DNA from 3 places in the Micromonospora sp. NPDC000089 genome. Region 3 is predicted to be linked to each of the others. Evidence: predicted binding sites of a transcription regulator. Region 3 holds the regulator's gene; each other region holds the start of a gene.

Region 1 (10,109 bases), on a different contig from region 3:
ACCTGCTCAGGGTTCAGGTTGCCGCTGGAGGTGACGCCGTCGCCGGCACAGTCGTCGCACTCCCAGCGGCCGTCGGGCTCCACGGTGAGCGTCCGGAGCGGGCCGTCCTGGCCGATCTTCTGCACCAGGCTGACCCGGGCGGCGGCGTCGGCCGCGCCCGCGGCGGAACCGCTCGCGGTGGCCCCGGGTGTGGACCGGGCGGCGTCGGAGGCGAACACCGAGCATCCGGTGAGGCTGGCCGTCAGGACGGCGGCGGCGGTCAGGACGGGCAGGCGTGACCACTGGGTGGAAACCACGCGCCGCAACTTACCCCACCGTAGGTAGTGGCCGGAACCCACCGACCGGACGGCCGTCGATGGGCGGACCCGCGTACCGGGGATCGGTCAGCGGGAGGAGGTCGGCAGTTCGACGGAGTCGCCGTCGACACCCCGATCGGCGGCGAAGCCGCGGACGTCCGGCGCGCCGAGCCGGGCAGCGTCGGCGGTTGCGTCGTCCGGCATCAGCTGGGACTCCCGCTCCGCCTCGACCCGGGCCCGGTAGTGCGCGACCTCCCGTTCCCGGGTGGCCGCGTCCCAGCCCAGCACCGAGCCCATCAGCTCCGCGGTGTGCCCGGCCGACTCCAGCCCCCGGTGGGTGGTCTCGATCGAGATCCGGGTGCGCCGGGTCAGCACGTCCTCCAGGTGCAGCGCCCCCTCGGCCCGGGTCGCGTAGGTGACCTCGGCGGCGAGGTATTCCGGGGCGCCGGCCAGCGGGGAGGCGAGCAGCGGGTCGGCGTCCACCAGGGCGAGCAGCTCCAGGGTCAGCGTGCCGTACCGCTCCAGCAGGTGCTCGACCACGCCGACCGGCACGCCGTGCCGGCGGGCCAGGTCGGCCCGGTCCCGCCACATCGCGGCGTACCCGTCGGCGCCGAGCAGGGGCAGGTCGGCGGTGCGCGACGGCCGCCCGCCACCGAGCCGGCGGACGGCCCGGTCGACCACGTCGGAGGCCATCACCCGGTACGTCGTGTACTTGCCGCCGGCCACCAGGAGCAGCCCGAGCATCGGCTCGAAGACAGCGTGCTCCCGGGACAGCTTGGAGGTGGAGTCGGCCTCGCCGGCCAGCAGCGGCCGCAGCCCGGCGTAGACGCCCTCGATGTCGGCCGTGGACAGCGGCCGCTCCAGCACCGTGTTGACCTGGTCCAACAGGTATTGAATGTCGCGGGCGGAGGCGGACGGGTGGGACCGGTCCAGCCGCCAGTCGGTGTCGGTGGTGCCGATGATCCAGTGGCCGCCCCACGGGATGACGAAGAGCACGCTGGTCGGGGTGCGCAGGATCAGCCCGGTCTCGCCGGTGATCGCCGAGCGGGGCACCACCAGGTGCACGCCCTTGGAGGCCCGGACCCGGATGCCGGGGCGCAGCCCGACGTCGTTGAGCATCCGCGACATGTCGTCGCTCCACACGCCGGTCGCCCCGATGACGGTGCGGGCGCGTACCTCGAACTCGGCGTCCGGGTCGCCGGGCGCGGCCTCCAGGTCGCGGACCCGAACCCCGGTGACCTCGCGGGCCTGCCGGATCAGGCCGACGGCCCGGGTGCTGTTCACCACGGTGGCGCCCAGGCTGGCCGCCGTGCGGGCCAGGGTGACCACCAGCCGGGCGTCGTCCACCTGGCCGTCGTAGTAGCGGATGGCGCCGGCCAGCGCGTCGGCCCGGAGGCTCGGGAAGATCCGGCGGGCGCCCTCGCGGGTGAGGTGCCGGTGCAGCGGCATGCCGCGACCCCCGCCGAACAGCCCGGCGAAGGCGTCGTAGGCGGCCACCCCGGCGCCGTAGTAGGCCCGGCGGAACACCCGTGCCGGCAGGTCGCGCAGGTTGCGCCCGCCGGGCAGCGGGACCAGGAAGGGCAGCGGCCGGACCAGGTGCGGCGCGAGCCGGGTGGCGAGCAGGCCGCGCTCGGTCAACGCCTCGTGGACCAGATGGAACTCGAGCTGCTCCAGGTAGCGCAGGCCGCCGTGGATCAGCTTGCTGGACCGGCTGGAGGTGCCGGCCGCGTAGTCCCGCGCCTCGACCAGGGCCACCTTGAGGCCCCGGGACGCGGCGTCGAGCGCGGCGCCGGCGCCGGTCACGCCGCCGCCGATGATCAGCACATCGAACCGCTCGGCCCGCAGCTTCCGCAGGTCGTCGGCCCGGCGCTGCGGGGAGAGCTGGCCGGCGGCGGCTCGGGTCACGTAGGGGTCACGCACCCGTCCACCGTAACCGCACCGGGCCGCCCGCAGCACGCCCCGATCCGGGGTACGTCGCGCCGTGCGCCCCCGTTCACGCGGCGTTTTCCTTAGCGCCGACCGCGGTTGTCGCACTCTGCGTAATCAGGCGCGCCCCAGCCATCCGCGCCCGCCGGGCACCGCTCCTACCGACCGCGGTGTTGAGCTGGGAAAACGCCGCCTCGGGTCCGCGGCCCCCGGCGCCCTGGCTTGCACGCTTTGCTCTGCTGCCATATACGCGGCAGTCACCGAGAGTGGTCGTCGCGTGGATGGCAGCAGAGCAAGCGACGGGGACGTCTCCCACCTACCCCGCGGTGGACGCAGGCGGGCGGGCAGGCCCGCTCACCCGGCGGCGACGCCGCCCGCCGGTCGGCCGTCGTACTGTGTGCGGATGCGGCCCGACGGACCCCGAAGCGACGACGACGGCCGGTCGGGGAGCCCGTGGGCTGTCGTCGTGGCCGCGCTGGCCGGCGGCTGGACGGCGACCGTGGTCGCGCTGCTCCAGGCCAGCGGCTGGGTGGCGGACCAACTCCTCCTCGCCGGCGGGCGGGACCGCTGGGTGTGGCTCTGGCCGGCGGTCGGCGTGGCCTCCGCCCTGCTGGCCGGACTGCCCGCGCTGCTGCTGGCCCTGCTCCCCCGGTCGGCCGCGGTCCGGAGCACCGGCCGGGTCTGGTTGGCGGCGGCCCTGGCGCTGGCGGTGCTCGCCGCGCTGCGAGCGGTCCCTCCGGTGCACCACGAGCTCTACCTCGCCGCGCTGGCCACCACCGCCGCCGTGCTCGCCCTGCTCGCCGCCCGGTTCGTCCCGGGCGGCCGGGCGGAGCCGGTCCCGAAGCAGCCGGGCCCGGAGAGCCGGCCGCACGCCCGGAGCGGGCGGCCCACCGCCGGCACGCTGCTGGCGATCGCCGCCGGGCTGGCGCTGCTGCTGCCCTGGGCCTGGGTCGGCGCGTTCGGCGGCCTGCTGGAGACGCTGCTCGCCGCGCTCGCCGCCGCCGCCCTCGGGACGCTGGCCGGCGCGCTGCTCGGCGACCCGTTCTGGTCCCGCTTCGCCACCGCCGGGTCCGCGGCGGGCCGGCCGCAGCCGACGCGGTTGGTGCTGGTGGGTGGCCTGGTGGCCGGGGTCGTCCTGCTGCTGCTCGCCGCCGGGGCGGGGCAGTCGGGCGCCCAACTGCCCGCGCTGGTCACCCTGCCGCCGGTCGGGTTCGCGCTGGGCGCGTTGCAGGCGGCGGGCCGCCGGGACGGCGTACCGGCCGGGCAGGCGCCGGTGCGCTGGCTGGTGGGGCTGGTGCTGTTCGGGCCGCTGGCCTTCGCCGACCCGGAGGAGATCTCCGTGGTGCTCATCGGCAGCCGGGACGTGCCGTACTGGGTCGCGGTCGCCGCCGGCGCCGGGCTGGTCGCCGCGATCCTGCTGGCCGTCGGGTACGGCGTGCTACTGGCCCGCCCGCGCGGGCGTACGCCGAGCCGGCCGGTGGCGGCGCTGGCCACGGCCGTGCTGCTCGTCGCCCTCGGCGCGGTCGACCTCGGCCCCGGCCAGCCCGGCCTGCACGGCGAGCGGCTGCTGGTGGTGCTCCGCGAGCAGGCCGACCTCGGCGGCCTCCCCACCGGGACGCCGGGCCGGGCCGGCCGCGACGCCCGGGCCGTCGAGGTGCACCGCCGGCTGGTAGCGACCGCCGAGCGGACCCAGGGCGGCCTGCGCCGGGAGCTGACCCGGCTGCGCCTGCACCCCACGCCGTACTACCTGCTGAACGCGATCGAGACCGACGGCGGGCCGGCGGTGCGGACCTGGCTCGCCGGCCGGCCGGAGGTGGCCCGGGTGCTGATCAGCCAGCGGGTACGCCCGCTGCCCGCCGCCGCGCCGACCGCCCACGGTGATCGCCCGGCCCCCGACGGCCCGACCTGGAACGTGCGCCTGATCGGCGCGGACCGGGTCTGGTCCGAGCTGGGGGTCACCGGCTCCGGGGTGGTGGTCGGCAGCTCGGACTCCGGTGTGGACGGCACCCACCCGGCGCTCGCCGGCGGCTTCCGCGGCGGGGACGACTCCTGGTACGACCCGTGGGACGGCACCCGCTCCCCGACCGACCAGGGCGGCCACGGCACCCACACGACCGGCAGCGCGGTCGGCCGGGACGGCATCGGGGTGGCGCCCGGCGCCGGCTGGGTGGGCTGCGCCGACCTCGACCGGAACCTGGGCAGCCCGGCGCGCTACCTGGACTGCCTGCAGTTCATGCTCGCCCCGTTCCCGGCCGGCGGCGACCCGTTCACCGACGGGCGGCCGGAGCGGGCGCCGGACGTGCTGACCAACTCCTGGGGCTGCCCGCCGATCGAGGGCTGCGACCCGGGGGCGCTGCGCCCGGCGGTCGACGCGCTGGACGCCGCCGGGATCCTGGTCGTCGCGGCGGCCGGCAACACCGGCCCGTACTGCGGGTCGATCGTCGACCCGCCCGCGCCCTATCCGGACGTGCTCACCGTCGGCGCGGTCGACCGGCGCGGCCGGGTCACCGACTTCTCCAGCCGCGGGCCGGCCCCGGGCGGCGCCGCGAAGCCGGACCTGGTCGCCCCGGGCGCGGAGGTGCTCTCCGCGATGCCCGGCGGCGGGTACGCCACCCTGGACGGCACCTCGATGGCGACGCCGCAGGTGGCGGGCGTGGTGGCGCTGATGTGGTCGGCGAACCCGGCGCTGGTCGGCGACCTGGACCGGACCCGACGGATCCTGCGGGAGACCGCGAAGCCCGCCGCGACGGACGCTCCGCCGGCCGGGCCGCGGGACGGCTGCGGCGGTGCGGGGAGCCTGGCCGGCGCGGGCATCGTCGACGCGTACGCGGCGGTCCGCGCCGCCCGCGGCTGACCGGTGCGCCGTCGGCCCTGCCGCCGCCCGGATCGAGCGGGTCTTCCCGCTCTACCGACGGCGCTCGGGTCGGACCGCCCGGACCCGTCGCCGACCGGCCAAAGCGGGCATTGACCCCGATAATCCGGTTCGTCCGCGTGACCGAACGGCGGCCCCTACCGTTTCGGTAGGAGGAGGCGACATGACCACCGACGACGAGCAGACCGACGACGTTGCGCACGTCACCCGGGTGCCGGCCACCGAGCGGCCGGGCGCGGTGCCGTTCGACCGGCGGGACTACGGCGACGCCGAGCAGCTCGCGGAGCTGACCGAGGTGGACGAACCGGACGTCGCCGAGCCGGTGCCGGTGGTCGACGAGCCGGTGCCGGTGCCACCCCCGTACGGCCGGGCCGAGAAGCGCCGCAACCAGCGCCGGATACCCCGCTAGACAACGCCACAGGGGCGGACCGCTCGCGCGGCCCGCCCCTGTGGCGTACTGGATGGAGCTGGACTCAGAAGTCCATGTCCCCGCCACCCGGGCCAGCCGGGGCGGCCGGGGTCTTCTCCGGCTTGTCCGCGACGACGGCCTCGGTGGTGAGGAAGAGCGCCGCGATCGACGACGCGTTCTGCAGCGCCGAGCGGGTGACCTTGGCCGGGTCGATGATGCCCGCGGCCAGCAGGTCGACGTACTCGCCGTTGGCGGCGTTCAGGCCGTGACCCGCGTCGAGGTTACGGACCTTCTCCACCACGACGCCACCCTCGAGGCCGGCGTTGACGGCGATCTGCCGCAGCGGGGCGTCCAGCGCGACCTTGACGATGTTCGCACCGGTCGCCTCGTCGCCGACCAGGTCGAGCTTGTCGAAGGCGGTCTTGCCGGCCTGCACCAGCGCGACGCCACCACCCGGGACGATGCCCTCCTCGACGGCGGCCTTCGCGTTGCGGACGGCGTCCTCGATGCGGTGCTTGCGCTCCTTGAGCTCGACCTCGGTGGCCGCGCCGACCTTGATCACCGCGACGCCGCCGGCCAGCTTGGCCAGCCGCTCCTGCAGCTTCTCGCGGTCGTAGTCGGAGTCGCTCTTGTCGATCTCGGCCCGGATCTGGTTGACCCGGCCCTGGATCTGCTCGGCGTCACCGGCACCGTCGACGATGGTGGTCTCGTCCTTGGTCACCACGACCTTGCGGGCGCGGCCCAGCATGTCGAGGCCGACGGCGTCCAGCTTGAGGCCGACCTCCTCGCTGATGACCTGGCCACCGGTGAGGATGGCGATGTCGGCGAGCATGGCCTTGCGGCGGTCACCGAAGCCCGGCGCCTTGACGGCGACCGACTTGAAGGTGCCCCGGACCTTGTTGACGACCAGGGTGGCCAGGGCCTCGCCCTCGATGTCCTCGGCGATGATCAGCAGGGACTTGCCCGACTGCATGACCTTCTCCAGGATCGGGAGCAGGTCCTTGACCGACGAGATCTTGCTGTTGACGATCAGGAGGTAGGGGTCGTCGAAGACGGCCTCCATGCGCTCCGGGTCGGTCATGAAGTACGCGGAGATGTACCCCTTGTCGAAGCGCATGCCCTCGGTGAGCTCGAGCTCCAGGCCGAAGGTGTTGCTCTCCTCGACGGTGATGACGCCTTCCTTGCCGACCTTGTCCATCGCCTCGGCGATGATCTCGCCGACGGTGCTGTCACCGGCGGAGATGGAGGCGGTGGAGGCGATCTGCTCCTTGGTCTCGACGTCCTTGGCGAGCTTGGACAGCTCCTCCGAGACGCTGGCCACGGCGGCCTCGATGCCCCGCTTCAGGGCCATCGGGTTGGCGCCGGCGGCCACGTTGCGCAGGCCCTCGCGGACCAGGGCCTGGGCCAGAACGGTCGCCGTCGTCGTGCCGTCACCGGCGACGTCGTCGGTCTTCTTGGCGACCTCCTTGACCAGCTCGGCGCCGATCTTCTCGTACGGGTCCTCGAGCTCGATCTCCTTGGCGATGCTCACACCATCGTTGGTGATGGTGGGGGCACCCCACTTCTTCTCGAGCACCACGTTGCGGCCCTTGGGGCCGAGCGTCACCTTCACGGCGTCGGCGAGCTGGTTCATGCCCCGCTCGAGGCCGCGGCGAGCCTCTTCGTCGAACGCGATCATCTTGGCCATACGGCGTTGTCCTCCTGGACACTCACGGGCCACCCGAGTGTGTATCCCGGATGGGCCGCCTGGTGTACGCACCTTGGGGACGTCGCCACCTGGCGACGACGACGTCCTCCTCGGTCGGGCCGGACAGCCCGCGACGACCGGCCTCGTGCCGGCCGGTGCCATCGAGACACCGGCGCGGCCGTGGCCCTACCGCCCCGACCATTGGCACTCACGGTATGCGAGTGCCAATGACTTGTTTAGCACTCTCCCCTGCCGAGTGCAAGCACGATGGGGCCGGTCAGCCGAGTTCCGCCAACAGTCGGGCGGCGTTCACCGGGCCCTCGTGGGCGCGCTGCTCCGCGTACGTCACCACCAGCCCGACCAGTTGCGCCAGGTACGCCGGAACGACCAGCACCGCGCACGCCACGATCACCAGCACGGCGCCCACGGCGGTGCCGGGCGACGCCAGCGGGTCGGCGCCGAACGGGAGCAGTCCGACCGACTCCACCACCCCGCCGAGCACGCTGCCCAGCACCAGAGCCGCCCCGACCAGGGCCACCCGCCCCAGCACCAGGCCGAGCCGGTCGTGGAACATCCGGAACGAGCGACCGATCGGGTTGCTCCGTTCGAAGAGGTAGACCGGGCCACCCAGCGCCAGCGCGAAGGTCAGGTAGACCCCGGGCAGCACGCAGAAGCAGACGCCGGCCGTGATGATCACGGTGATCAGCAGCGTCCAGCCCCACAGGCCGAGCGCCCGACGCCCGCCGTAGCGCAGCGCCCCGCCCAGGTCGACCGGCTCGCCGGCGGCCTGCCGGGCGACCACCCAGGTGCCGGCCGCCCAGCCCACGCTCTGCACGAAGCCGAGGAGGAACGTGGCGACCAGCACCGCGCCGCCGTACACGGCGATGTCGCTCAGGTAGCCCGGCGGCAGCGAGCCGTCCGGCGCCACCGACTCGGGATTCGGGGTCAGCCCCAGCGACAGCAGCGAGACCACCGCGGCGGGCACCGTCTGGGTGAGCAGCAGCACCGGCAGCAGGATCCGCCAGCCGCGGCGGGCCGCACCGAGGCAGCGGGCGAACCAGCCGTTCACCCCGGCGTACGGCGGGTTGACCAGCGGGTCGGCGGGGTCGTGGCCACCGGGGACCGACCCCCCGTACGGCTGCTGGCCGGGGTACGGCCCGGCGCCGGGCGGGAATCCGCCGGCGGGTGGATACCCCCAGCCCGGCGCCGGCGCCGGCCAGGGCTGGCCGGGCATCGGCTGGCTCGGCACGGGCCAGCCGGTCGCGGGCTGACCGGGGTGACCCGGCGCGGGCTGACCGGGAAGGCCGGGCGCCGGGGTGCCGGCCGCGGGCTGGCCCGCCGTGGGCTGGCCGGGCACGGGCTGGCCGGGCACGGGCTGGCCGGGCACGGGCTCGCCCGGGTGAGCGGGCCCGGCGCCGGGCGAGGAAGGCCAGGCGGACTGGCTCGGCCAGGCGGGCTGGGCCGGCCAGCCGGGTGCGGCCGGGGCGGCGGTCGGGTCCGGCGACGGGGTGGACGACCCCGGGCCGGTCGGGTCACCGCGGTGCGGCTCGGCCGACCCCGGCGGGAACTGCTCGGACATGGAGCCTCCTCAGCGACGACGCCTGGAACGGCTCATGATCTTCCCTGGCGCCGGCCCGGGCCGCGGCCCCGAGGTGGGCCCGGCGGGCGGACCGCCGCGGCCGGGGATCAGGCGATGACGCGGACCCGCTCGGCCTGCGGACCCTTCTGCCCCTGGGTGATCTCGAACTCCACCCGCTGGCCGTCGTCCAGCGCCTTGTAGCCGTCCATCTCGATCGCTGAGAAGTGAACGAAGACGTCCTGCCCGCCGTCGACGGCGATGAAGCCGTAGCCCTTCTCGGCGTTGAACCACTTCACACTGCCCTGTGCCACGGTGCCACTTCCTCACTGTGCGCGGCGTTCCACCACCCGGCGCCGACGGGGACGGCACCGGAGGCCCACCCTTGCGGCTGGCCGGCGACGACCGCGCAAGGTGACCGAAATCGCACGCTACACGAGCAGTGACGGCACCGCACGACCACAAATCGGCACATTCCGCCACGGTTTGCGGTGTCCGAGCCATCGTCAGCCGTCGTTGCGGTATGCATGGCGGCATGACACCTGCCCCGGCCCACCCGGACAACTCGACGGTCACCGTCCGCCGGGTCCGGCCCGAGGACGCCGCCCGGATGCGGGCGCTGCGGCTGGAGATGCTGGCCGACACCCCACTGGCCTTCCTGGAGACGGTCGCCCAGGCGGCCGCCCGCCCGCACGCCGAGTACGCCGCCCGGATCGCCCAGGTCGCGGCGGGGCGGCACACCGCCCAGTTCGTCGCGGAGGCCGACGGCCGGCTGGTCGGGCACGCCGGCGGCACGGTCAGCCCGGACGAGCCGGCGCTGACGGTGGTCTACGCGGTGTACGTGACCCCGACCTGGCGCGGCAGCGGGCTGCTCGGCGCGCTGGTCGACGCGGTGGGCGCCTGGTCCCACGAGTGCGGCCGGCCGCAGCTGCTGCTGGAGGTGGTGGTCGGCAACGACCGCGCGTACCGGGCGTACCAGAAGATCGGCTTCACCGACACCGGCGTACGCGTCCCGCACCCCACCGTCCCGGTCATGCGCGAACTGCAGATGCGCCGCCCCGCCTGACCTCACGCTCCCCGCGGTCATCTGCTCAGAGCGCAGTTTTCACGCAAGGAGTGGCCATCCGGCGGCAGATGGCCACTCCTTGCGTGAAAGCGCGCGAATGGGTAGGGGGTCAGGCGTGGCGGCGGGACTGCACGATGCGGAACCGGTTGGCCACGTACGCGCCGTCGGTCAGGGCGGAGTTCGCCGCCGGGTTGGCGCCGCTGCCGTGGAAGTCCGAGAACGCGGCCGACTGGTTGACGAAGACCCCGCCGGTCAGGTTGCAGGACAGGTGCACGCC
Region 2 (10,109 bases), on a different contig from region 3:
AGCACGTCGGTGATCTCCAGGCAGCGGGCGAACGGGGTGGGCCGGGGCGCGTCCGCGTAGAGGTAGGCGATCGACGGGTCGGCCAGCGTGGCGTCGAGGTCGGTGGCCAGTTCGGCGACCAGGTGGGCGCGCACCACGGCCGAGTCCGGGTCGTAGAGGAACCGCCCGACCGGGCCCACCGCGGCGTCCACCGTTCCGGTGCCGGTGAGCTGGTAGGTGGCGCCTCCGCCGGACGCGTCGGGCCGGGCCCGCTCCCGCAGCAGGGTGGCGCGGCGGGGGACGTCCGCCAGCTCGCCGCACCACAGCGCGGCCTCCACCAGGTCCCCGTCCACGCTCACCCACTCGGCCTCGGCGCCGGCCGGAACCAGCGCGTGGTCGATGCCGGGGGCCACCTTCACCACGGTGTGCGGGACCCGCTCGGCCAGCCCGGTGACGAAGTCCCACGGCGGGGAGTAGGCGTTCGGGTCGAAGATCCGCCGCCCGGTGCCGGCCCGCCGACGCGCGGGATCGCAGAAGACCCCGTCGACCCGGCCCACGTCGAACGCCGTCGCGTCCCCGCACTCGACCGTGAACAGGTCTGCCAGCCCGGCCGCCTCGGCGTTCGCGGCAGCCATCGCGGCGGTCACCGGGTCGGCCTCCACGCCGTACACCCGGATGCCGGCGCGGGCCGCGGCGAGCGCGTCGGCGCCGAGGCCGCAACCCAGGTCGGCCAGCGTGCGTACCCCGGCGGCGCGCAGCCGCGCGGCCCGCCGGTCGGCGACCACCCGCCGGGTGGCCTGCTCCAGCCCGGCCCGGGTGAGGAACATCCCGGCGGCGGCCGGGCCGAACTTGCCGACCGCCCGCCGGCGCAGCTCGGCCTGGGTGAGCGCCGCCGCGGCCAGGTCGGCGGGCAGCCCGGCGGCGCGTAGCCCGGCGGCCGCGGCCAGCGGGTCGCCGCCGGCCACCTCGGCCGCCGCGGCGAGCGCGGCCGACCCCGCGGGGGTACGCAACGCCGCCAGCTGGTCGAGATCCATCCCGACATTCTCGCGGTACGCCCCGACTCGCCGGGCGCCGGGCTGGCACTCTCCTTGACGGAGTGCTAGCCGAGGAATAACCTGCGATTAGCACTCTCACCCTGAGGGTGCCAGCTCCCGGGCCATCCGGCGCGGGCGCGAAACGCCAGGCGGACCGGCACCCGCGACGACGGCCCCGCCCGGTGGCATGTGGCAGATTGACGCTGGTCGGAATCTCGATCGGCAACGAAACCAAGTACCCCAGGAGGGTATGCCCGTGACTACCGCGACCAAGGTTGCGATCAAGCCGCTCGAGGACCGCATCGTGGTCCAGGCGAACGAGGCTGAGACCACCACGGCCTCGGGCATCGTGATCCCCGACACCGCCAAGGAGAAGCCGCAGGAGGGCACCGTCCTCGCTGTCGGCCCGGGCCGGATCGACGACAAGGGCAACCGCGTGCCGCTCGACGTCAAGGTCGGCGACACCGTTCTGTACTCGAAGTACGGCGGCACCGAGATCAAGTACGCCGGCGAGGAGTACCTGGTGCTCTCCGCCCGCGACGTCCTCGCGGTCATCGAGAAGTAAGCAACCGATCAGTGTCGTTGCCCCGGTCCGGCTCGCCGGGCCGGGGCAACGTCGCTTCGAAGGGATACAGATGGCGAAGATCCTGAGCTTCTCGGACGACGCCCGACACCTGCTCGAGCACGGTGTCAACGCCCTCGCGGACACGGTCAAGGTCACCCTCGGCCCGCGCGGGCGCAACGTCGTCCTGGACAAGAAATTCGGTGCGCCCACGATCACCAACGACGGCGTGACCATCGCCAAGGAGATCGAGCTCACCAACCCGTACGAGAACCTCGGCGCGCAACTGGTCAAGGAGGTGGCGACCAAGACCAACGACGTCGCCGGCGACGGGACCACCACCGCGACCGTGCTGGCCCAGGCGATGGTCCGCGAGGGCCTGCGCAACGTGGCCGCCGGGGCGAACCCGTCCGGCCTCAAGCGCGGCATTGACGCGGCGGCCACCAAGGTCTCCGAGGCGCTGCTGGACCGGGCCGTGGACGTGACCGGCAAGGAGTCGATCGCGCACGTCGCGACCATCTCCGCGCAGGACGCCACGATCGGCGAGCTGATCGCCGAGGCGATGGAGAAGGTCGGCCGCGACGGTGTCATCACCGTCGAGGAGGGCTCCGCGCTCACCACCGAGCTGGAGGTGACCGAGGGTCTGCAGTTCGACAAGGGCTTCATCTCGCCGAACTTCGTGACCGACCTGGAGTCGCAGGAGTCGGTCCTGGAGGACCCGTACATCCTCATCACCACGCAGAAGATCTCCGCGATCGAGGAGCTGCTGCCGCTGCTGGAGAAGGTCCTGCAGAACAGCAAGCCGCTGCTGATCGTCGCCGAGGACGTCGACGGCCAGGCGCTGTCGACCCTGGTGGTCAACTCGATCCGCAAGACCCTCAAGGTCTGCGCGGTCAAGGCCCCCGGCTTCGGCGACCGCCGCAAGGCGATGCTGCAGGACATGGCGATCCTGACCGGCGCCGAGCTGGTCGCCCCGGAGCTGGGCTACAAGCTCGACCAGGTCGGCCTGGAGGTGCTCGGCACCGCCCGGCGGGTCGTGGTCGACAAGGAGAACACCACCGTGGTCGACGGCGGCGGCCAGTCCGCCGAGGTCGCCGACCGGGTCGCCCAGATCCGCAAGGAGATCGAGGCCTCGGACTCCGAGTGGGACCGGGAGAAGCTGGCCGAGCGGCTGGCGAAGCTCTCCGGCGGCATCGCGGTCATCAAGGTGGGCGCGGCGACCGAGGTCGAGATGAAGGAGCGCAAGCACCGCATCGAGGACGCGATCGCCGCCACCAAGGCCGCCGTCGAGGAGGGCACGGTGCCCGGTGGTGGCGCCGCGCTGGCGCAGATCCTGCCGGTGCTCGCCGACGACCTGGGCCTGACCGGGGACGAGAAGACCGGTGTGTCGATCGTCCGCAAGGCGCTGGTCGAGCCGCTGCGCTGGATCGCCCAGAACGCCGGCCACGACGGCTACGTGGTGACCCAGAAGGTCGCCGAGCAGGAGTGGGGCAACGGCCTCGACGCCGCCCGCGGCGAGTACGTCGACCTGGTCAAGGCCGGCATCATCGACCCGGTGAAGGTGACCCGTAACGCGGTCACCAACGCCGCCTCGATCGCCGGCCTGTTGCTCACCACGGAGAGCCTCGTGGTGGAGAAGCCGGCCGAGCCGGAGCCGGCCGCCGCCGGTGGCCACGGCCACTCGCACGGCCACGGCCACCAGCACGGCCCGGGCTTCTGACCCGACCGTACGCCCAGCTCGGGGCGCGTCGTCCACGGACGGCGCGCCCCGACGCGTCTGGGCGGCTGATTACGGAACCCTGACGCGGTTGGCGGCCGGTGCGGGTGGTCGACCAGACTGGACCGATGAGCACCCCGCGCAACCTCGCCGCGCTCGCCGGCGTCACCGCCGCCGTCGTGGCGATCGGCGCCGCCGAGCCGGTGGCCGTCCTCACCGGGCCGCGCTCCGCGCCGCTGATCGCGGTGGGTGGGCTGGTCGTCGACCTGGTGCCGGAGCCGGCCAAGCAGTTCGCCATCTCGCTCTTCGGCGTCCATGACAAGACCGCCCTGCTGATCGGCACGGCGGTGCTGCTGGCCGGGTTCGCCGCGCTGCTCGGGATGCTCGCGGCCCGCCGGCTCTGGGTCGGGCTGGCCGGCATCGCCGCGTTCGGCGTCCTGGGGGTGGCCGCCGCGCTGACCCGGGCCGGCGCGAACGCCGCCGACGCGCTCCCGTCGCTGGTCGGGGTGGGGCTGGGCGGGCTGGCGCTCTGGGCGTTCCTCGCCGGCCCGCTCCAGCTCGACCCGTGGCCCTGGACCCCGCCCACCCCGGCGCCCGCCACGCCAGCTGGCCCGCCCGCCGCTGCCGACCAGCCCGCCGCTGCCGCCGACCGGTCCGCTCCCGGCGTCGGCCCGGCCCCGGGTCGTCCCGGCGCCGCCGCGCCGCCCGTCCCGGCGACCACCTCGGCCGGCCCCGGGCGGCCCGGCGGGAACGCCGACCCGGAGTCGCGGCGGCGGTTCCTGCGCGGGGTCGGCACGCTCGCCGGCGCAGCCGCCGTGGTCGGGCTGGCCGGGCACTGGCTGGCCGGCCGGCGCGGCGTCTCCGCGGCCCGGCAGGCGGTCGCGCTGCCCACCCCGTCGGCCGTGGCGCCGTCGCTGCCGGCCGGCGCGGACCTGGCGGTGCCGCAGCTGGCGTCGTACACGACCTCGAACAGCGACTTCTACCGCATCGACACCGCGCTGGTGGTGCCGCAGGTGGACCCGGACAGCTGGCGGCTGCGGATCCACGGGCGGGTGCGCAATCCGATCGAGCTGAGCTTCGCCGACCTGCTGGCCCGCCCGATGGTCGAGCGGTACGTCACCCTGGCCTGCGTCTCCAACGAGGTGGGCGGGGACCTGATCGGCAACGCCCGCTGGCTGGGCGTACCGATCAAGGAGCTGCTCGACGAGGCGCAGCCGGAGGAGGGCGCCGACCAGGTGGTCGGCCGCTCGGTCGACGGCTGGACCTGCGGCACCCCGACCGCGGTGCTGCGTGACGGGCGGGACGCCCTGCTGGCGGTGGGGATGAACGGCGAGCCGCTGCCGGTCGAGCACGGCTTCCCGGTCCGGATGGTGGTGCCCGGCCTCTACGGCTACGTGTCGGCCTGCAAGTGGGTGACCGAGCTGGAGCTGACCAGCTTCGCCGACTTCGACGCGTACTGGGTGCCGCGCGGCTGGTCGGCGCAGGGGCCGATCAAGACCCAGTCCCGGATCGACACGCCCCGCCCGCGCAACAAGCTCGCCGCCGGCCCGGTCACGGTGGCCGGGGTGGCCTGGGCCCAGCACCGGGGGATCAGCCGGGTCGAGGTACGCGTCGACGGCGGCCCCTGGCAGCAGGCGACGCTGGCCCCGGCGGCGTCGGTGGACACCTGGGTGCAGTGGTCGTGGCGGTGGCCGGCGACCCCGGGCGAGCACACCCTCCAGGTGCGGGCGACCGACCGCGCGGGCGACACCCAGACCCCCCAACCGGCACCGGTGGCCCCGGACGGCGCGACCGGCTGGCACACCGTCAAGGTCACCGTCGGGTGAGCGGCTCCGGCCCGGGGTCGGCGGGGCCGGCGCGCAGGTAGGCGAGCACCGCCAGCACCCGTCGGTTGGTGTCGTCGCTGGGCAGCAGGCCGAGCTTGGTGAGGATGTTGCCGACGTGCTTGCCGACCGCCGCCTCGGTGACGTGCAGTCGGCCGGCGATGGCCGCGTTGGACCGGCCCTCGGCGATCAGCACCAGCACCTCCCGCTCGCGGGGGGACAGCGCGGCGAGCGGGTCGCGCGGGCGGTGCAGCAGCCGGCGTACCACCTCGGGGTCGACCACCGTGCCGCCGGCGGCGACCGCGCGGAGGGTGCCGACGAACTCGGCGATCTCGGCGACCCGGTCCTTGAGCAGGTAGCCGAGCCGGCGACCGTCGCCGCTGTCCAGCAGCGCGGCGGCGTACTCGGTCTGCACGTACTGACTGAGCACCACCACCGCCAGGGTGGGCCGCTCGGCGCGCAGCGCGACGGCGGCCCGCAGCCCGTCGTCGCGGTGCCCCGGCGGCATCCGGATGTCCGTCACCACCAGGTCCGGCTCGTGCTCCCGCACGGCGGCCAGCAGTTCGGGCGCGGAACCGACGGCGGCGAGCACCTGGAAGCCGAACCTCGCCAACAGGCCGACCAGACCCTCCCGCAGCAGCACCTGGTCCTCGGCCAGGACCACCCGGGTCACGGCCGGCACGACAGCTCCACCCGGACGAGCGTGGGGCCGCCGGCCGGGCTGGCCAGCAGTAGTCGGCCGTCGGCCGCGGCGACCCGGTCGGCCAGGCCGGTCAGCCCGGTGCCCCGGGCCGGGTCGGCGCCGCCCCGGCCGTCGTCGGACACCTCCACCACCAGCCGGCCGCCGGAATCCCGCAGCCGGATGTCGGCCCGGGTGGCCGCCGCGTGCCGGGCCACGTTGCCCAGGCACTCCGAGACCACGTACCAGGCGGTGGTCTCCACGATGTCCGGCAGCGGCCGGGTGAGCTCGGCGTGCACGGTGACCGGGACGGCGCACTCGGCGGCGAGCTCCCGGACGGCCCCGGCCAGGCCGAGGTCGGTCAGGCTCTGCGGACGGATCCCGGAGACCACCTGCCGGAGCACGCCCATCAGCTCGGTGGCCTGGCCGTGCGCGGCGGCGAGCGGGCGGGCGGCGGGGGAGTCCTCGGGAACGTCCAGCCGGGCCATCCCGAGCTGGAGGGTGAGGCTGGTCAGTCGGGGCTGCACGCCGTCGTGCACGTCGCGCTCGATCCGCCGCCGCTCCGCCTCGTACGCGTTGGCCAGCCGGCTGCGCGACCGGGTGACCTCCCGCAGGGCCGCCGCGTCAGCGGGCCAGCCGAGCAGCCACCGGGCCACCGCGGCCTGGCCGGCGGCGAGCGCGCCCAGGCCGTACCAGAGGACCGGGAGCAGCAGCACGCCCACGATCGCGTACGGGACCGCCTCGGCGGGTCGGTCGACCGTGGTCCAGACCAGCACGATCTCGTTGGCGTCGCTGGCCAGCCAGGGGCCGGCCACCAGCATCAGGTCGAGGGCCACCACCAGCGCGACGATCCAGTAGGCCACCGGCACCACGCCGCCCAGGAAGAACGCGTACCCGGCCTCCCGCCAGGCGGCGGCGCTGCCGTAGCGGGCGGCCAGCCCCGACCACGGCTGGCCGGGCAGCGGCCGGTCGTCGACCAGGCCGAGCCGCCACCGTTCGAGCGCGGCCACCGGCGCGCCGACGATCGGCGCCAGGCCCAGCACCAGCAGGGCGCCGACGACGAGGAACGCCACCAGCGCCGGCGAGACGGGGTTGCTGCGCTGGCGTACCCCGTTCACGGCGGCCACCAGCGGCGCCACGACGGCGAGCGGGCCGACGCCGAGCACCCCGGCGATCGGTACGGAGGTGGCCAGGTAGGCCAGCGCGCGCCAGGGCCAGCCGGAGAGCGGGTAGCCGGGCCGGCGCAGGGCCGCGGCCAGGTGTGCGGGTCGATCCTCGGTCATGCCGCCGACGCTATGCGCCGCCCCGGGTGCCGGCCCAGCCCGCTGGAACCCGTTTCCCGGGTATGCCTGGCCCTACCCGCCACCCGGGCCCGCCGTCCGGTCCTCAGCGCGGGCCGGGGTGCGGGTGCGCGGCACGACGACGCCGCGCCCCGGGCAGGGCGCGGCGTCGGTGACGTCGATGGGGGGTGGGCGCCGGGTCAGGCGACCTTGCGCTGCGCCGGAACCGTCTTGTGCGGGGCGCCGAGGCGGGCCTCGAGCCGGGCGATGTCCACCCGGGTCTGCCGCCGGTCGGCCAGGTCCTCCCAGCCGAGCGCGAGCAGCCGCAGCCGCTCCGACTCGCTGAGGCCGCCCCAGACGCCGTACGGCTCGCGGACGGCGAGGGCGTGCGCGGCGCACTCGGCGCGCACCGGGCAGGCCCCGCAGACGGCCTTGGCGCCGGACTCGCGGCGCAGCCGGGACGAGCCGCGCTCGCCGTCCGGGTGGAAGAACTGGGCGCTGTCGCGGCCCCGGCAGGCGCCGAGCCGCTGCCAGTCCCAGAGGTCGACGATGGGTCCGGGCAGTCTGCGTACGTTCGACATCAGCACCCCTCCTCCCGCGCGGCACCGCGGAGATCTCGTTCTACCGGCGTCCGGCGGCGGTCCGCTGAGGCGCACCGTTTCCGGCCTGGGCCCTCGGTACCCGGGCTTTCGGTCACTCACACGTCTGTGATCGAAAAGCTCGGACAACTCGCGGCATATGCCCCAGATGTCGGAAAAGTTCGGAGGATTGCCCGGAACGGTCTCCCCGGCGCACCCCGCCATGGTCTGCTCTCTGCGGAGAGGAGACCACAGTGCGTAACGTTCTCGTGTGCGTCCGAACACCCATCGCGGCGCAGCAGTTGACCTCCGCGGCGGCCCGGCTGGGGCTGGCCGCGGTCGTGCGGACCGCCGTCTCCGATCCCGAGGCGATGTTGCGCCTGGCTGAGCGCCCGGTCGACGTGGTGCTCGCCGACACCGCCCTGACCCGGCCGGACAGCGCCGGCTTCGTCCGCCGGGTGCTCGCCCGGGCGCCGCAGGCCGCCGTGCTGCTGCTCGGCGCCGAGGAGTCCGAAGCCGCGGCGGCCAGCATCAGCGCCGGCGCCCGCGGTCTGATCCAGGGCGCCGACAACGACCTGACCACGGCGGTGGCCAAGGCCCTGCTGCTGCTCGGCACGCCGGGCCGGACGGCCGCCCGCAGCCGGGTCACCGACCCGGCCCGGGACACCGCGGCCGTCGGCGCGCCGCCCCGACCGACCGGCCGTACCACCGGCCCGGCCCGGCCCGGCGCGCCGGGCGAGGGCCCCGGCGGCGCGCCCTCGGTGGTGCCGGTGCAGCGCGGCGACGACGAGGTCGAGCCGGACGGCGGCGACGAGCCCGCGCCGCCCGCCGGTCAGCGCCCGGCGCCCGCCAGCCGGGGTGGTCGCTCCCCGGTCGGGCTGACCGAGCGCGAGCTGCAGGTGCTGCTCGGCATGGCCGAGGGCAAGAGCAACGCGGAGATCGGCCGGGAGTTGTTCGTCTCGGAGGACACCGTCAAGACGCACGCCCGGCGGCTGTTCCGCAAGCTCGGCGCCCGGGACCGGGCGCACGCGGTGGCCGCCGGCTTCCGGGCCGGCCTGGTGGCCTGAGCGGCGACCGCCGCCCGATGGCCTGAGCGGCGACCGCCGCCCGATGGCCTGAGTGGCGACCGCCCGGTCACTCGTCGGCGGAGTCGTCCCCGGCGGTCTCGGTCAGCGTGTCGTGCACCCCGTCGGCGTAGCCGCGGGCGTAGTCCCAGGTCACGTAGTGGTCCGGATCAGGGTCGTAGGCCGGCTCGTGCACCCGCGGCCGGCCGGAGCTGAGCAGGTGACGCAGGTTGCCGCGGAGCAGGTCCCAGTCGAAGTAGTGCGGCTCGCGGCAGTCCTCGCACTCGATGACCAGCCCGCGCACCCCGATCGGGGCCAGCAGGGCCTGGTAGATCTCCAGGTCGGCCAGGTCCTCCAGCACGTCCTGCCGCTCGACCTCGGTCAGCGGGTCGAGCGGGGCGTCCTCGCCCGGATCGTCCAGCCCCGCGGCCGGATCGGCCGGGTCGCCGTTGAACGGGTCGATGGGCTCGTCGTGCACCCCCTCACCGTAGACCCAACCCCCGGGCCCCGCGTCCCCCGACGACCCCCTGTGGTGCCGCGTACGCCCACGCGGCACCGCCCGGGGCCACCCAGCTCAGTGGGTACGATGGGACGACGCGCCGTCGCCCCGGCCCGCCCGGTGCCCGCGTGCCGCCGCGCTCACGCCCGTTCGAGCAGCTCAGGAGAGCAATCGTGGAGAATTCGCCCCGCACCGATCAGCCGGCCGGCGCCGACCACGGCGAGCTGGGCGGCCACCTGCCGGAGCTGCCCGCCGGCTCGGCCCGGGTGGTGCCGCTCGGGCTGACCTTCGACGACGTGCTGCTGCAGCCGGGCGAGTCGGACGTGGTGCCCAGCCGGGTCAACACCCGCACGAAGCTCACCCGCAACGTCGAGCTGACCATCCCGCTGCTGTCCAGCGCGATGGACACCGTCACCGAGGCGCGGATGGCGATCGCGATGGCCCGGCAGGGTGGCATCGGCGTGCTGCACCGCAACCTGTCGCTGGAGGACCAGGCGCTCCAGGTCGACCTGGTCAAGCGCTCCGAGTCCGGCATGATCACCAACCCGGTGACGGCCAGCCCGAACGACACCCTGCGCGAGGTCGACGAGCTGTGCGGCCGGTACCGCATCTCCGGCGTCCCGGTGGTGGACGCGGACGGCCAGCTGGTCGGCATCGTCACCAACCGCGACATGCGGTTCGTCAGCGAGCCGGACACCCCGGTCCACGAGATCATGACCCGGACGCCGCTGGTAACCGCCCCGGTCGGGGTCAGCAAGGACGACGCGCTGGAGCTGCTGCGCCGGCACAAGGTCGAGAAGCTGCCGATCGTGGATGACTCGGGCCGGCTGCGCGGGCTGATCACCGTGAAGGACTTCACCAAGAGCGAGCAGTACCCGGACGCCAGCAAGGACG
Region 3 (10,109 bases):
CCGTCACGGCTGGGAGCAGATCGACCGCAACGCGCTGAACTGCGGCAACAACTTTCGACATAGCAGAGATGGATGAAAATTGGCACCTTCTGCTTCAAAGATTCTCGTGATTGGCTGCTTCTTGTCCGGTTCGCACGGAAGAGGAGAGTGATCCATGTCCGTACCCCGTACCGCCCGCTGGTTGACCGCCGCAGCCGTGGGCGTGGCCGCCGTCGTCGTGCCGCAACTTCCCGCCAGCGCCGCCGCGGCCACGGTGTGTTACGACACCAGCCAGGCCGGCGCCTACGCCGGAACGACCGACTCGGCCGCCTCGATCTGGAACGGCGCCACCAACGTCACCCTGGCCCAGTGCGGGTCCAGCCTCCGGGTGCACCAGATCACCGGCGGTGGCTCGTACGCCGTGCGCACCTCGCTCGGCGTGGGCGACGTCTACATCGACACCGAGCAGGCCGCCCAGTACAGCCCGCTGCGCATCGTCACCCACGAGATCGGGCACATCCTCGGCCTGCCCGACAACTACAACGGCGACTGTTCGCTGCTGATGTCCGGCGGCAGCGCCGGCACCGCCTGCACCAACCCGTACCCGAGCGCCGGCGAGGCGGCCCAGGTGGACGCCTACTTCGGCACCGGGCTCACCGCCCGCTCCGCGGACGGCGGTCAGGTCTTCCGGGACAGCTGGCCGGCCCCGGCGGCCGTCACCGGCTGACCGACTGCACCGCCGACGCGTCGGCCCGCCCGGGACCCCCTTCCCGGGCGGGCCGACGCGCACCGGTCAACCGCGGAAGTCGTACCGGTCGAAGGTCTCCTGGTGGCGGGTGAACCGGTAGGTCGCCCAGTGCAGGGTGACCACCGCCCCGGACCCGTCCCGGGTCATCCGCAGCAGCTCGCCGGCCTCCCGCCCGGAGACGGTGCGGAACACGTCCGGCTCGCCGGGCACCGGCGCGAAGACCGCCGGCGGTTTACCCGCCGGGTCGTCGGCGCCCCGGGCCCGCAGTGCCCCGTCGTGCCAGCCGAAGACGTACTCGAAGCCCTCGCCCCACCAGCGGCCCAGCATGCCGCGCAGCGGCCCGGGCGCGGGCGGGCCCGGTCGCCAGGGCGGCACCTCCGCCGGGTCGTGCTCGGCGGAGGCGGCCAGCAGCCGGTGCGGCAGCTCGAGGATCTCCCCCGCCGTGCCGGACGAGCCGAGCACCGCGCAGCCCATCGCCCCGGCGGTGCCGTCGCCGCCGCGCCGGCCGTAGACGGCGGCCAGGAAGCCCGGCATCGCGCCGTCGTGCCCGACGTGCACCACCCGCTCCGGGTACGGCAGCAGGATCAGGCCGAGCCCGAAGCCGGCCGCCCAGAGCGTCTCGTCGGTGGTGGTCACCGGCCAGCGCATCTCGTCCAGGGTGGCCGGCGCGAGCACCGCGCCGTCCGGGTCCAGCGCCGCCGGGTCGGCCAGGAAGGCCGCCCAGCGGGCCATGTCGGTGGCGGTGCTCCACAGCTGCGCGGCCGGGGCGACCGCGCCGAAGTCGGTCGGCGGCTCCGGATGCGCCTCGTCGGAGTACGCGTCCACCAGGAAGCCGGTCGCCGCCTCCGGGCCCGGGTCCACCGAGGTGGCGGCCAGCCCCAGCGGGTCGAGCACCCGCGCGGCGAGCACCTCGGCCCAGCTGCCGCCGCGCAGCTCGCCGACCAGCCGGCCGAGCAGCGCCATGCCCAGGTTGGAGTAGTGGTAGCGCCGGCCGGTGGGCAGCACCCGCTCCACCCGGGCCAGGTCGGCGACCAGCTCCTCGACGCCGGGGGCGCGCAGGGTGTCCCAGACGTCCCCGTACGGCTCGCGCTGCAGGCCGGCGGTGTGCGAGAGCAGGCGGCGCACGGTCAGCTCGCCGTGCGCCGGCAGCTCCAGGTGCCGACCGATCGGGTCGTCCAGGTCGAGCAGCCCGTCGTCGCGGCACTGCATGACCAGCACGGAGGTGAACGTCTTGGTGACCGAGCCGATCCGGAAGCGGGTGGCCGGGCCGAGGGTGGTGTCGTTGCCGGTGCCGCCGACCTCGCAGGTCCACAGCGGCCGGTCGGCCCGGTGCAGGGCGACCGCCAGCGCCGGCACCCGCGCCTGCGACTGGACCAGGCGGGTCAGCCGCGCCAACCGGTCGACCGCCCCGGTCACGCCAGGTCCCGGGCCAGCATCGGGCCGAGCGGCGCGCCACCGAGCAGGTGCGCGTGCACGTGGAAGACCTCCTGCCCGCCGTACGCCCCGGTGTTGAACATCAGCCGGAAGCCGTCGCCGAGCAGCCCCTCGTCCTCGGCCACCGCGGCCGCCGTCTCCAGCACCTCGCCGGCCAGCGCCGGGTCGCTCTGGGCGAGCGTCACCACGTCCGCGTAGTGCTCCTTGGGGATCACCAGCACGTGCACCGGCGCCTTCGGGCCGATGTCGCGGAAGGCGAGCGTGCGGTCGGTCTCCCGGACGACGGTGGCCGGGATCTCGCCGGCGACGATGCGACAGAACAGGCAGTCGGGTTCCATTGGGGCATGGTAAGGCGCGGCGGCCGGCTGCGGCATGATGTGCCCCGTGACTTCACGGGCGGTGCTGGTGACGGGGGCCTCGCGGGGCATCGGACGGGCGGTGGCCCGGGCGTTCGCGGCGGGCGGGGACCGGGTGGCGATCCACCACCGCGACTCGGCGGAGCTGGCCGAGGCGCTCCGCGCCGAGCTGCCCGGCGACGGGCACGTGGTGGTCCGCGCCGACCTGGCCGACCCGGACGCGGTACGCGCCATGGTGGACTCCGCAGCCGAGCTGCTCGGCGGGCTGGACGTGCTGGTCAACAACGCCGGCGTGTTCGGCCCGGCGGACCCGCCGCACCCGGTCTTCGAGACCGGCTACGAGCAGTGGCGGCAGCGCTGGCGGGAGGTGCTGGACACCAACCTGGTGGGCGCGGCGAACGCCGCCTGGTGCGCGGCCCAGCACATGCGGGAGCGGGGTGGGCGGATCGTCAACGTCTCGTCCCGGGGCGCGTTCCGGGGCGAGCCGGCGAATCCGGCGTACGGGGCGAGCAAGGCGGGGTTGAACGCGATGGCACAGTCCCTCGCGGTGGCGCTGGCCCCGTACGGCATCGGGGTGGCCAGCGTGGCGCCGGGCTTCGTCGAGACGGACATGACCAACGAGCACCTGAAGTCACCGCGCGGCGACGCGGTCCGGGCGCAGAGCCCGTTCGGTCGGGTCGCCCGACCGGAGGAGATCGCCGCGGCGGTGCACTGGCTCGCCTCGCCCGAGGCGGAGTGGGCCGCCGGTACGGTGATCGATCTCAACGGCGCCTCGTACCTGCGTACCTGAGCGTCACCGTTCAGCAAACTGCCAGCCATCTCCAGGTGGCTGAACGCCATTCGGCGGGGTAACTGCGTGGAGCATGACCGACACCCCCACCCTGCTGGACCTCTCCGCCGACTACCGGGTGGAGGACGGCCACGACGACGACCCGGTGCTGCTGCGCCCGGACGGCAGCCCGGTGGACACCTGGCGGGAGAACTACCCGTACGACCACCGGATGGCCCGCGACGAGTACGACCACCACAAGCGGCTGCTCCAGATCGAGCTGCTGAAGCTCCAGGAGTGGATCCAGGAGACCGGCGAACGCCTGGTGATCATCTTCGAGGGGCGGGACGCGGCCGGCAAGGGCGGCACGATCAAGCGCTTCATGGAGCACCTCAACCCGCGCGGCGCCCACGTGGTGGCGCTGACCAAGCCGAACGAGCGGGAGTCCACCCAGTGGTACTTCCAGCGCTGGCTGGCGCACCTGCCGGCGGCCGGCGAGATCGTGCTGTTCGACCGGTCCTGGTACAACCGGGCCGGCGTGGAGCGGGTGATGGGCTTCTGCGGCCGGCGGGACTACCTGGAGTTCCTGCGCCAGGCCCCGGAGCTGGAGCGGATGCTGGTGCGCTCGGGCATCCGGCTGGTCAAGTTCTGGTTCTCGGTGTCGCAGAACGAGCAGCGCACCCGGTTCGCCGTCCGCCAGGTCGACCCGGTACGCCAGTGGAAGCTCTCCCCGATGGACATCGCCTCGCTGGACCGCTGGAACGAGTACACCGAGGCCAAGGAGGCGATGTTCTTCTGGACCGACACCGCGGACGCGCCGTGGACGGTGGTGAAGAGCAACGACAAGAAGCGCGCCCGGCTGGAGGCGATGCGGCACGTGCTGAGCCGCTTCGACTACACCAACCGGGACGACGAGGCGCTCGGCGTGCCCGACCCGCTGATCGTCGGCCCCGCCGGCCTCGACCTCGCCCCCGAGGAGGAACCCGTCCCCGTCTTCCCCCGCCCCTGACCCGCCGGACCGCCTGCCTACCAGCGGGAGAGGCGGGTGGCGAGGACGGTGAGGGCGGCTACGCCGGCGGTCGAGGTGCGCAGGACCGACGGGCCGAGTCGGACGGGGCGGGCGCCGGCGTCGGCGAAGGCGGTCAGCTCGGCCGGGGCGATGCCGCCCTCCGGGCCGACCACCAGCACGATCTCGCCGGCCTCCGGCAGCGCGGCGGTGGTCAGCCGCTCGGTGGCCTCCTCGTGCAGCACGTAGGCGGCGGCCGCCCCGGCGATCCGCCGGGCCACCGTGCCGGTCGACTCGTCCGGCGCGCCGGCCACCACCGGTAGCCAGGGCCGGCGGGCCTGCTTCGCCGCCTCCCGAGCGGTGGCCACCCACTTCTCCCGGGCCCGTACGCCCCGCTCGCCGCGCCACTGCACCACCGAGCGGGACGCCGCCCAGGGCACGATCTCGTCCACCCCGACCTCGGTCATCGCCTGCACGGCCAGCTCGCCCCGGTCGCCCTTGGCGATGCCCTGCACCACGGCCACCCGGGGCACCGGCGCGTCCGCGTACCCCCGGGAGGTGACCTGGACGTCGAGGGTGCCCCGGCCGACGGCGGTGACGAGCGCGGCGGCCGTGCCGCCCCGACCGTCGGCGAGCAGCAGCTCCTCGCCGACCCGCAGCCGCTGCACGGTCGCCGCGTGGTGCCCCTCCGGGCCGTCCAGGGTCCACGTGTCGCCGGTCGGCAGTGTGTCGACCAGGAACAGCGGCGCGGACACCTCAGGCGTGCCCGTTGAACGCGTCGCGCATCCGGGAGAAGAAGCCGCCCTGCTTGGTCAGCTCGGCGATCTCCTCACCCCGGGTCTTGGCGAAGTCGCGCAGCATCCGCTCCTGCTCCGGCTCCAGCTTGGTGGGGGTGCGCACGTCCAGGTGGACGTAGAGGTCGCCGCGGCCGGTGCCGCGCAGGTGCGGCACCCCCCGGGCGCGCAGCCGCAGCGTGCTGCCCGGCTGGGTGCCGGCCTTGACGTCGACGATCTCCTCGCTGTCCAGCGTCTTGATGGTCAGCCGGGTGCCGAGCGCGGCGGCGGTCATCGGCACGGTGACCCGGCAGTGCAGGTCGTCGCCCTTGCGCGAGTAGACGTCGTGCGGCCGCTCGTGGATCTCCACGTAGAGGTCGCCGGCGGTGCCGCCGCCCGGGCCCACCTCACCCTGCTGGGCGAGCCGGATCCGCATGCCGTCCTCGACCCCGGCCGGGATCTTCACGGTCAGCGAGCGCCGGGTGCGCACCCGGCCGTCGCCGGCGCAGGTCGGGCAGGGGTGCGGGATGGTCGTGCCGTACCCCTGGCAGACCGTGCACGGCCGGGCGGAGACCACCTGGCCGAGGAAGGTCCGCTGCACCGACTGCACCTCGCCCCGGCCGCCGCACGCCTCGCAGGTGGCCAGGTGGGTGCCCGCCGCGGTGCCCGCGCCGGCGCAGGTGGTGCAGAGCACGGCGGTGTCCACCGTGATCGGCGCCTCGGCCCCGAACGCGGTCTCGTGCAGGTCCAGCTCCAGCCGCAGGATCGCGTCGGCGCCCGGCCGGGTACGCGGGCGCGGACCGCGCGCCCCGCCACCGGCGGCGCCGCCGAAGAACGCGTCCATGATGTCCTGGAAGCCGACGAACGGGCCGGCCCCGCCGGGCCCGCCCGGTCCACCGGCGCCGCCGCCACCCGGGGCGAGCGGGTCGCCGCCCAGGTCGACGATCTGCCGCTTGCGATCGTCCGAGAGGACCTCGTACGCGGCGTTGATGTCCTTGAACTTCTCCTGTGCCTCCGGGTCCGGATTGACGTCCGGGTGGAACTGCCGCGCCAGCTTGCGGTAGGCGCGCTTGATCTCGTCGTCGGAGGCCTCCCGGCTCACGCCGAGAATGCCGTAGTAGTCCCTGGCCACTGCGTTCGGTGTCCTCATGTTCGTCTCGCGTTGCGCCGGTCGGCGGCCGGAGCCGGCCGTCGGCCCTGACTGGTCAGTTCTGGGCCAGCAGCTCGCCCACGTAGCGTGCCACGGCGCGCACCGTGGCGATGGTGCCGGGGTAGTCCATCCGGGTGGGGCCCAGCACCCCCAGGCCCCCGACGATGGTCGCACCCGGGCCGTACCCGGTGCTGACCACCGAGGCGGCCCGCAGGTTGTCGATCTCGTTCTCGTCGCCGATCAGCACCCGGGTGGTGCTGGGCTCGGCCTCGCCGATCAGCTTGAGCAGGACGACCTCCTCCTCCAACGCCTCAAGGATGGGCCGCAGCGAGCCCTGGAAGTCGAGGATGCCGCCCCGGGTCAGGTTGGCGGTGCCGGCCAGCGCGAGCCGCTCCTCGGTGCGCTCCACCAGGGTCTCCAGCAGCACGCTGGACAGCGTGGTCATGGCGCCGCGCAGCTGCGGCGGCGACTCCTCGACCAGCGCCTGGACCAGCGGCGGGGTCTCCGACAGCCGGCTGCCGACCAGCTTCTCGTTGACCAGCCGGCGCAGGTCGGTGACGTCGTCGGCGGGGACCGGCGCGGGCAGCTCGACCAGCCGCTGCTCGACCCGGCCGGTGTCGGCGATCATGACCAGCATCAGCCGGGTGGTGGAGATCGGCACCAGCTCCAGGTGGCGCACCGAGGAGCGGGCCAGCGACGGGTACTGCACCACGGCGACCTGCCGGGTGAGCTGCGCCAGCAGCCGCACCGTGCGGTGCACCACATCGTCCAAGTCGACCGCGCCGACCAGGAAGCGTTCGATCGCCCGGCGCTCGGCCGGGCTGAGCGGCTTGACCCGGGAGAGCCGGTCGACGAAGAGCCGGTAGCCGCGGTCGGTGGGCACCCGGCCGGCGCTGGTGTGCGGCTGCCGGATGTAGCCCTCCTCCTCCAGCACGGCCATGTCGTTGCGGACCGTCGCCGGGGAGACCCCGAGCTGGTGCCGCTCGACCAGGGCACGGCTGCCGACCGGCTCCTGCGTGGCGACGTAGTCCTCGACGATCGCGCGCAGCACCGCGAGCTTGCGGTCGTCGAGACCCATCCGTCCACCTCCTGACGCACGTCGGCCCGGGGCGGGTGCGCGCCGGGCGAGCGCTCTGGCACTCGACTGTAGCGAGTGCCAGTCTACGTCGGCGTCCGCACCGGCGCGATGATCAGCGCCGGACGCCGGGCGCGACGGTAGAGCCGTTCAGCCGGACAAGCCGGGCGATGTCGCTCTGGTCACCCCTTGCCGGCAGCCCCTACCGTGACGGCATGACTGAACCACCTCGCCCTCCCGGCGCGGGGGACCCCGGCGACCGCCCGGACCCGACCGCACCGTCCGGCTCGTCGTACGAGCCACCCACCGCACCACTGTCCGGGGCGTCCGGCGCGGGCGGCTATCCCCCGCCCGGTGGCTATCCGCCGCCGCCCGGTGACCAGCCGCCGTCGGGCGGTTACCCTCCGCCGGGCGGCTACGCCGCACCGGGTGCCGGCTACCCGCAGGCGGGCGCCGGCTACCCGACCGGCGGCGCGTACGGCCCGCCGAGCGGCGGCTGGGCCAGCAACGACGACAAGACCTGGGCCCTGGTCGCGCACTTCGGTGGCGCCGCGGCGATGTTCGTCAGCGGCGGCGTGCTCGGCTGGCTGCCCCCGCTGGTCGCCATGCTGGCCCGCGGCAACCAGTCGCCGACCGTCCGCCAGCACGCCGTGGCGGCGCTCAACTTCCAGCTGCTCTGGTCGGTCGTCGGCCTGGTCGGCTGGATCCTGAGCTGCATCCTGATCGGCTTCGTCGCGGTCGGCGCGGCCGTGATCCTCGGCGTGGTCTTCGGCATCCTGGCCGGCGTCCGGGCCAACGAGGGGGAGCTCTACCGCTACCCGATGAGCATCAGCATGATCAAGTGAGCGTGCCGGCCGGCCTCCGGGCCGGCCGGCGTGTTCCACCCCGCCCGGCCGGGGTCGCCCGGCTGGGGTTTCGGGGCGTTCAGGGCAGCAGGTCGCGGACCACCGCGTCGGCGAGCAGCCGGCCGCGCAGGGTGAGCACCGCCCGCCCGCTAGCGAACCGCTCCGGGTCGAGCAGCCCGTCGGCGAGCGCCCGCTCGGCGCCGGGCCGCCCGGCGGTGTCCAGCGCGGCCAGCGGCAGCCCGTCGGCCAGCCGCAGCCGCAGCATCACGTCCTCCATGTGCGCCTCGTCGGCGGTGAGCAGCTCCCGGGCCAGCCCGGGCGACTCCCCCGCGGCCAGCCGCTTCGCGTACGCCGAAGGGTGCTTGACGTTCCACCAGCGCACCCCGCCGACGTGGCTGTGCGCCCCCGGGCCCAGGCCCCACCAGTCGGCGCCGGTCCAGTAGAGCAGGTTGTGCCGGCAGCGGGCCGCCTCGGAGCGGGCCCAGTTGGACACCTCGTACCAGGAGAAACCGGCCGCGTCGAGCGCGGCCTCCGCGGCCAGGTAGCGGTCCGCCGCCACGTCGTCCGAGGGGTACGGCAGCTCGCCGCGCCGCATCCGGGCGGCCAGCCGGGTGCCGTCCTCGACGATCAGGGCGTACGCGCTGACATGGTCCACCCCCGCGGCGACCACCTGCTCCAGCGAGGCGGCGAAGTCGTCGGCGCTCTCCCCCGGCGTGCCGTAGATCAGGTCCAGGTTGACGTGGTCGAAGCCGGCGTCCCGGGCCTCGCGGGCGGCCTCGGCGGCCCGGCCGGGGCGGTGCCGGCGGTCCAGGATCGCCAGCACCCCCGGCGCGGCCGACTGCATGCCCAGCGAGATCCGGGTGTAGCCGGCGGCCCGCAGGGTCTTCAGCGACTCCGGCGTGACCGACTCGGGGTTGGCCTCGGTGGTCACCTCGGCGTCAGCGGCCAGCCCCCAGGTGCGGTCGATGCCGTCCAGGATCCGGGCCAGGTCGTCGGCGGGCAGCAGGGTCGGGGTGCCGCCGCCGACGAAGACGGTGTCCACCCGCGGCGGCGGGGCGTCGCCGAGCACCCGGGCGGCCAGCGCCAGCTCCGCCAGCACGGTGTCGGCGTACGACTCGCGGTCGGCGCCCCCGCCCAGCTCGGCGGCGGTGTACGTGTTGAAGTCGCAGTAGCCGCAGCGGCTGGCGCAGAAGGGCACGTGCAGGTACACCCCGAATCCGCGCGCGCCGACCGAGGTCAGGGCGGCGGCGGGCAGCGTTCCGTCGACGGGGACGGTCTCGCCTTCTGGAAGGACGCCGGGCATGGCCACTAGTGTGCCCGGCATGACCTCTCCGGACGCTCTCGTGCGGGTCGCCACGGCCCGTGGGGTGACCACCCTCACCCTGGACAGCCCGCACAACCGCAACGCCCTGTCCACCCCGCTGATGACCCAGCTGCTGGCCGGGCTGGCCGCCGCGGTGGCGGACGACGCGGTCCGGGTGATCGTGCTGGACCACACCGGCCCGGTCTTCTGCTCCGGGGCGGACCTGAAGGAGACCGCCGCCGCGTACGCCAGCGGCAGCGTGCCGGCCGGCATGCTCGGCGACGTGCTGGTCGCGGTCCGGGAGTGCCCGAAGCCGGTGCTGGCCAGGGTGGCCGGGCCGGCCCGGGCCGGCGGTCTGGGGCTGATCGCGGCGGCCGACCTGGCGGTCTGCGCGCGGGAGGCGATGTTCGCCTTCACCGAGGTGCGGATCGGGGTGATCCCGGCGGTCATCTCGGCCACCGTGCTGCCCCGGCTGGCCCCGCGGGCCGCTGCCGAGCTCTACCTGACCGGCGACACCTTCGACGGGCGGCGGGCCGCCGAGGTCGGCCTGGTGACCGCCGCGGTGCCGGCGGACGAGCTGGACGCGATCGTGGCGCACTGGTGCGCGGCGCTGGTGCGCGGCGCCCCGCGGGCGCTCGCCGGCGCCAAGGAGCTGCTGCGCCGGCCGGCCG

The links. Region 3 encodes HrcA, which represses chaperone genes, less so after heat shock. Its sites were predicted from a motif close to GGTTNGCACNCTCNNNNNGAGNGTGCNAACC; they were not measured.
Region 1: the regulator HrcA is predicted to act here: its motif matches at 7,390-7,420, upstream of groL (chaperonin GroEL).
Region 2: the regulator HrcA is predicted to act here: its motif matches at 1,099-1,129, upstream of groES (co-chaperone GroES).

What each region holds. Positions count from the first base shown of each region.
Region 1 covers NZ_JBIAZT010000007.1:52,700-62,808, forward strand. The annotation lists gene ACFY3U_RS15010 (hypothetical protein) at 1-296, opposite strand, end outside; gene ACFY3U_RS15015 (glycerol-3-phosphate dehydrogenase/oxidase) at 384-2,201, opposite strand; gene ACFY3U_RS15020 (S8 family serine peptidase) at 2,626-5,076, shown strand; gene ACFY3U_RS15025 (hypothetical protein) at 5,258-5,503, shown strand; gene groL (chaperonin GroEL) at 5,568-7,190, opposite strand; gene ACFY3U_RS15035 (hypothetical protein) at 7,468-8,769, opposite strand; gene ACFY3U_RS15040 (cold-shock protein) at 8,877-9,080, opposite strand; gene ACFY3U_RS15045 (GNAT family N-acetyltransferase) at 9,302-9,832, shown strand; gene paaN (phenylacetic acid degradation protein PaaN) at 9,942-10,109, opposite strand, start outside.
Region 2 covers NZ_JBIAZT010000010.1:154,438-164,546, reverse strand. The annotation lists gene ACFY3U_RS19745 (methyltransferase domain-containing protein) at 1-1,013, opposite strand, end outside; gene groES (co-chaperone GroES) at 1,264-1,578, shown strand; gene groL (chaperonin GroEL) at 1,649-3,295, shown strand; gene ACFY3U_RS19730 (molybdopterin-dependent oxidoreductase) at 3,421-5,118, shown strand; gene ACFY3U_RS19725 (response regulator) at 5,105-5,797, opposite strand; gene ACFY3U_RS19720 (sensor domain-containing protein) at 5,785-7,077, opposite strand; gene ACFY3U_RS19715 (WhiB family transcriptional regulator) at 7,275-7,655, opposite strand; gene ACFY3U_RS19710 (LuxR C-terminal-related transcriptional regulator) at 7,907-8,719, shown strand; gene ACFY3U_RS19705 (DUF5319 domain-containing protein) at 8,787-9,194, opposite strand; gene guaB (IMP dehydrogenase) at 9,389-10,109, shown strand, end outside.
Region 3 covers NZ_JBIAZT010000021.1:13,091-23,199, forward strand. The annotation lists gene ACFY3U_RS26055 (snapalysin family zinc-dependent metalloprotease) at 155-706, shown strand; gene ACFY3U_RS26060 (serine hydrolase domain-containing protein) at 773-2,143, opposite strand; gene ACFY3U_RS26065 (histidine triad nucleotide-binding protein) at 2,140-2,499, opposite strand; gene ACFY3U_RS26070 (SDR family NAD(P)-dependent oxidoreductase) at 2,546-3,307, shown strand; gene ppk2 (polyphosphate kinase 2) at 3,381-4,295, shown strand; gene ACFY3U_RS26080 (16S rRNA (uracil(1498)-N(3))-methyltransferase) at 4,313-5,047, opposite strand; gene dnaJ (molecular chaperone DnaJ) at 5,049-6,197, opposite strand; gene hrcA (heat-inducible transcriptional repressor HrcA) at 6,271-7,293, opposite strand; gene ACFY3U_RS26095 (DUF4870 domain-containing protein) at 7,506-8,135, shown strand; gene hemW (radical SAM family heme chaperone HemW) at 8,215-9,438, opposite strand; gene ACFY3U_RS26105 (enoyl-CoA hydratase-related protein) at 9,458-10,109, shown strand, end outside.